DNA from 2 places in the Peribacillus sp. NPDC097895 genome. Region 1 is predicted to be linked to the other one. Evidence: predicted binding sites of a transcription regulator. Region 1 holds the regulator's gene; the other holds the start of a gene.
What was found. Region 1 encodes LexA, which represses DNA repair genes until DNA is damaged. Its sites were predicted from a motif close to CGAACATATGTTCG; they were not measured.
Positions count from the first base shown of each region.

Region 2: ACQKMH_RS19265 (YolD-like family protein) is a predicted target of LexA. The motif match lies at 1,889-1,902, and genes of this name have one in related genera.

Region 1 is NZ_JBNNSH010000004.1:336,930-340,146, reverse strand. It holds gene ACQKMH_RS20705 (YneB family resolvase-like protein) at 1-377, opposite strand, end outside; gene yneA (cell division suppressor protein YneA) at 397-708, opposite strand; gene lexA (transcriptional repressor LexA) at 864-1,487, shown strand; gene ACQKMH_RS20690 (hypothetical protein) at 2,084-2,371, shown strand; gene ACQKMH_RS20685 (esterase/lipase family protein) at 2,976-3,217, opposite strand, start outside.
Region 2 is NZ_JBNNSH010000004.1:29,738-32,954, forward strand. It holds gene ACQKMH_RS19255 (oxalate decarboxylase family bicupin) at 1-1,072, shown strand, start outside; gene ACQKMH_RS19260 (DUF6944 family repetitive protein) at 1,136-1,816, shown strand; gene ACQKMH_RS19265 (YolD-like family protein) at 1,935-2,276, shown strand; gene ACQKMH_RS19270 (LytTR family DNA-binding domain-containing protein) at 2,569-3,027, shown strand; gene ACQKMH_RS19275 (DUF3021 domain-containing protein) at 3,024-3,217, shown strand, end outside.

The DNA.
Region 1 (3,217 bases):
TCTTCGACAATACCGACTATCTGGATGACCATGGCATCTGAATCCGATAACTCCAGTTCCCCATCGTGTGAAAGCGTATAAATTTTCACGCCTTCTTTAAGAATGACATGGAAAAGGGCAATTTTCGCATTCCCTCTCCCCAGCCTTGTTTCGTCTTGGATTAATAGAACTTCAGCTTCTTTGGTTTTAAAAAGTTCAAGCATGTCAAAAATGCCATCACGGTTTAACTCATAACCGCTAGCCTGTTCTTTTATTATGGAAACAACTTCTACATCCAGCTTCTCTGCCAATTTGACCAATTCATCTTCCTGCCTTGCCAATGATGTTTCCTGTGACTCTTTTTCTGTGCTAACCCTGCAATAGATTACTGCCTTCATAATACCCTACCTTCGCTACTTACTGCTCGCTTGCCAAATTCTGAACAAGTTCTTCCCCTTTAACAGGTATGACAATGACTTGACCAGGTTTAATTGAATCCGCCCTGACCCCATTATGCTCTTCTATCCAACCAATGAATTCTTTTTTTGTCAAATTAGCTTCTTCATATTCTTCGGCAATTCCCCATAAGGTGTCGCCTTCGCTTACTTCTATAGAAAGGAAATCCTTTTTTTGATCGTTGTCTAATGTACAAGAGAATAAAATTGAAAAGATGAATACAGATCCCGCTAATAGAATCGTATAAATATAGTTTTTGTATAAATTTTTCATAAATATCCCTCCAAAGCGAATGTTCGTTCGTATGTTATATCCGAATTATAATACGAACGTTTGTTTCAGTCAACAACAAAATTCGAACTTATGTTTGTATAGAGATGGGGGCCATGATATAATGAAGCAAAGAAAATTGGAGAAGAGGTGCAAAAATGACTAAACTATCAAAACGGCAGCAAGATATTCTTGATTTCATTAAAGAAGAAGTTCGCCAAAAAGGGTATCCGCCTTCCGTAAGGGAGATTGGCGAAGCAGTGGGACTTGCATCAAGTTCAACAGTTCACGGACATTTATCCCGCCTGGAAAGCAAAGGACTGATAAGACGTGATCCTACCAAGCCGAGGGCCATTGAAATCCTGAATTTAGAAGAAGCCAACAGTATACCGAAAACGAATGTTGTGAACGTGCCTTTACTTGGAAAAGTAACAGCAGGCATGCCGATTACGGCCATTGAGAACATAGAAGAATACTTCCCGCTTCCCGAAAGCATGGTTCCACATGATGACCATGTATTCATGCTCGAAATCATGGGAGAGAGTATGATCGAGGCAGGAATTCATGATGGGGATTATGTCATCGTGAAACAACAAAGCAGTGCCAATAACGGAGATATCGTCGTGGCTATGACTGAAGATGATGAAGCCACTGTAAAACGATTCTTTAAGGAACCGGATTACATAAGGCTTCAGCCTGAGAACTCAAATATGGAACCCATTATTTTAAGAGATGTTTCGATACTTGGAAAAGTAATAGGCTTATATAGACAAATACACTAAAAGCGCTAAAGGCGCTTTTTTTGTTTGTTTTAATTTATGTCCCAAACTCTCTCATTATGCATATGGAAGACTAGGTTTTGATTACTTTTATTTAATAGAAGGGAATTTTAATAGGATTATTTCAATTTTCCTTTTTTCTTTTATTGCTAATAGGAAAGTAAACAATTGCCATTCGGTGCGTGGAAGCCTATGTAAATGCAACCTATAGTTAAATTTTAAAAAAGAGGAATAAATTCACGCACCCAGATAAAGTTCATGTGATCAAGCTAAAAAAACTGTACTTCCATAAAATCCAATGCTTCGGCATGCGCAGAGACTGAATCTTGACGATATGATTATCCTCAACGATTCTGAATCGTTAAACTGGCGTACCGTTGACACCTAAACCATTTTGTCCTCCAACGCAGAAAAAGCCATCAAATCCATTACTTTACTTGGATTGATGGCTTTATAAGTTGACCGTTGAAAATCTTTAAAACTGCTCGGATTACCTTTCTTTGTTAAATGGCTTCTATCGTAAAAATTACTGTGGTATAAATCCTATATAAATGGTGAAAGTTAATTTTGTACATCTTCCAATTTAAGGTGGTGAAATTATGGACTTCCCGACCATCCATACAAATTTTTGGGATGCAGTGATAGCCATTCCTACCATAATAATACTTACTCAACTGATTAAGGTTTTGTTTCATACTCCTAAAAAATTCATCCCTACCATCGCATTAGTTCTTGGCTTGTTCATTTCCATTTTCATCAGCCATAGAAATCATTTGGTTGCAGGAATTTTTATGGGCTGGTTTTATGGCTATGCAAGTATAGGCAATTACGCTGCGCTCAAAACTGGCATTTTGTCCTATAGATCATCTAATGAAAAGACAGATTAGCTATCTAGTGTATGGCCGGAGATGAAATTCATTCATCTATTAAATAACAGGCTACTACATCGTATCTATACCATCGACCACACGCAATTTATATTGCGGTATGCTGCTGTAAGAAACGAATAGGCAAACTTTTTTGTTGGTTCATCTTTCAAATAGTAACCTCTCAAGCTCCGTTGAAATCTCTTTAAGCTCCTTGGTTTCTATCTTGATGAATTTCTGGTGGTAAAGGCTTCTTTCCACTGTTTTCACGATTTTGATTTATTTCTTCGACTGTAGACAAACTAATTAATAATTGAGTTTGTCTACAGTTTTTTAGGTTTGTAAATTTTAACGTAGATTTAATCTCTGGCACTCGCTTTCGGCGCTCTTTGTGCCTGCGGGGTCTCCCTTGGACGCGTATCCCTAAGCGGGAGTCTCGGACCTTCCGTTCCAATCAACTTTGTTTTAACAGGTAGATAGAACTCCTTTTGTCTACATATTCGATAATAATGGATTTTGCCTACAGTTTTTTGGTGGGGAGAATTTGACCGCTGATTTCCCCTCCAGGCACTCGCTTTCTGCGGGCGGTCCGAGATGCCTTCAATAAAAAGAAGGCATCTTCTTACTATTTTTCAATATAAACAGAACGAATCAGCGTACGGGTCCTTTCAGCACCACTGACACTTCTTTCCATGACATCAATCGTTACATTATAAACACCCGATTTAGGTACATCTGGAAGGGTACCTGAAAAATTTTCTTTGTCCATTACTTGTATTGAGCTTTTTTCATTAATTTCATTCCCGGATTCATCTAACAAATGAACCATAAAAGTGGTGCTGATTGGCCCTTTTTTATTATTGATAG
Region 2 (3,217 bases), 310 kb from region 1:
TATTCAAAATCCGAATATGCTCGTCCCACCTATTACAGATGCAGGATTAGTTCCTAACTTGAAATTCTCATTTTCAGACACTTCTATGACATTAAATCACGGGGGATGGTCACGGGAGATCACCGTCAGGGAACTTCCTATAGCGACTACTCTTGCGGGTGTAAATATGAGTTTAACGGCAGGCGGAGTACGTGAACTCCATTGGCATAAACAGGCTGAATGGTCTTATATGCTATTGGGCCGGGCACGTATAACCTCGGTTGACCAACAAGGACGAAATTTTATTGCCGACGTGGGCCCAGGCGATCTTTGGTACTTTCCCCCAGGTATCCCACATTCGATTCAAGGGTTGGAACATTGCGAATTTCTACTCGTCTTCGATGACGGGAATTTTTCCGATCTTTCCACCTTATCCATCTCCGACTGGTTTGCACATACTCCAAAAGATGTTCTATCGGCCAATTTCGGAGTACCAGAGAGTGCTTTTAACTCCATTCCTTCAGAACAGGTATATATCTATCAGGGGGATGTACCAGGTTCACTGGAAAGTCAAGATGTCCAGTCACCCTATGGAGAAGTCCCGTTAACCTTCAAGCACGAACTGTTGAAACAAACACCAATCAAAACGCCTGGTGGTAGTGTACGAATTGTTGATTCTTCTAACTTTCCCATTTCTAAAACAATCGCAGCAGCACTCGTTGAGATTGAACCGGGTGCAATGAGAGAACTTCATTGGCATCCTAATAACGACGAGTGGCAGTATTACCTTACCGGACAAGGGAGAATGACCGTATTTACTGGAAACGGTGAAGCTCGTACATTTGATTATAGAGCTGGTGATGTCGGGTATGTGCCCTTTGCAACCGGACACTATATTCAAAACACAGGTACCGAAACATTATGGTTTTTAGCGATGTTCAAAAGCAACCGCTATGAAGATATGTCGCTGAATCAATGGATGGCACTGACTCCTAAAGAATTAGTTGAAAGCAACTTAAATGTTGGATCAGAATTGATCGATTCTCTACGCAAGGAGAAATGGAATGTTGTAAAATATCCTGGTTTTTCCTAAGTACCAAAAAAGGGATGAAAAAGAACTACAAATTCTTTAATTATTGACAGGTTGGCGGTTGAAATGGGAAGCGTATTTATATCAATCTTTGGTTCGGTGATCGTAGCTGTCGGAACAATTTCAGCTGCACTCGGTTCTACGCCAGTGAACTATATAAAAAGTAATTTGCGTAATGACCTAAATTTGTGGGGAAACGTTTTACAGGCAGGGGGAAATGCTTTACAAGCTGACGTACAAGGGGATGTCCTTAGAACAGTTGGAAAGGAATTTCAGTCAATTGGAAACTCTATCGTAGTTACAGGGTTGGTTATTGACTTCAATAAAGAAATAGATCAGAAATTATTCATAACGGGCAACTGGATACAAGCTTTGGGTGGGGCAATTAATGTTGGCCATGGACTTGAGCTTTCTCCTTTCCCAGGCCACTCAGAAAACTTAATAGGAAACATATTACAAGTCACAGGGAACTCATTACAAGCTATAGGAGGGATTAATGAATTAAGAAATAGTGATGAAAAAGGTAAAGACCAAAAAGCCGATAATGAGAATTCTTTAACCACTAAAGGTGTATTAAATGAAAATAAAAACAATGGCTACAGTTATGGAGACTATATAGAACAAAACAATGAACAATCAGAAACATTAGTAGTAATGGGTAGTTGGATACAAGCAACTGGCTCTGTCCTTTCATTGATTGGAACAATAAAGGAAGCCACTCTAGATAATCAATCGAAAAGCCAGTAGGAAATGCTGGCTTTTGTCAAGTTCTTTAAGCCCGAACCTCTTTGGGGAAGTAATTTTTTTCTGTCTTATATAAGAACTCTTGTTCGTATATAATAAATGTAAAGGAGGAATCTATCTGATGAGTACAATTCGTGATAGAGGGCTCGTTAAATGGGAAGCAGCATTGATTATGCCAGAACATAAAGCATTAAATAGTAAATTGGGTGAGGTTGATTACTTCCTAAATAAAAAACCTGTCCTTGATGAATATCAGGTTGAAGAATTTGAATACAATATTCATTATGCGTTGGAATATCATTTACCAATAAGTTTTAAATTGCACAACGAGGGAAAGCCCCATGATCTGCACGGGTATTGTGTGTACATACATCGTCACGAAAGAGTTACGTATTCAGAAGAAAGAGACCACTCATATAATGGTCTCATTTCGTGCCCTTTGGAACTAACGCGCACCCGTTAGTTTAAGTACAATACTTCACAAAGTAATGAATAATACTCAACAAAAAATACAGTAACCATTCCTCTCTCACAGTTGAAGGTTTTATGGCCTTCTTTATAACTACCTCAACAAATTGTTGTTTTCGTTAAACGGATCATGGGATTCCTTTTGTGTAAGTCACCAACTATTTTCCACAAGTTACCCTTCATTTTTCTTCCACTTACTGGAATTATGGAGACTTGAAAGGAATTTCATCATACAATAAATTAGAAAGTCAATGAGAGGATTTTAGGTGAAAAGAGGTGTCTGAAATTTGAAACTTTCTCTTAATATTGACAAAGCATTTAAAGAAACAAGAGTTACCATCGAAGGTCCTGAGTTGGATGAAAATATACAGGAACTAATTGACTGCATCTATGGAAGGGAGCAACAATTCCTGATTGGAAAAAAGGGAGAAATGCAACATATTCTCAAACCGGATGACATCCACTATTTTCATACTGAAAACGATCATATTATCGCCGTAACAGAAAAAGATTCCTTTATTTTAAAAGAGAAATTATATGAGCTCGAGTCCATGCTCCCTTCTAAAAAATTTATCCGTCTGTCTAAATCTGTTATCGCTAATTTGAATCAATTGAGCCGTTTTGAAGCATTATTCAATGGTACACTCTGCGTTTACTTCAAATCAGGAAAGAAAGAATATGTGTCTCGTACCTATGTCCCTGCGATTAAAGAAGCTCTAAAATTGAACAGGAGGAAAGTAGAATGAAAACATTTATAATCCGCAGTTTTATCGGTATTTTCTTTGGATGCTTTATTGCGGTTTTAGTCACCAATTTATATATCCTTTTCGGTGGCTTCGAAATGATAGATGGACCAGTATTTTTGAAAAACTCCATCGGCTCCGCTCTTTGTGGCTGGTTTTTTACAGTCAGTCCCTTATACTTTGAAAACAGGAA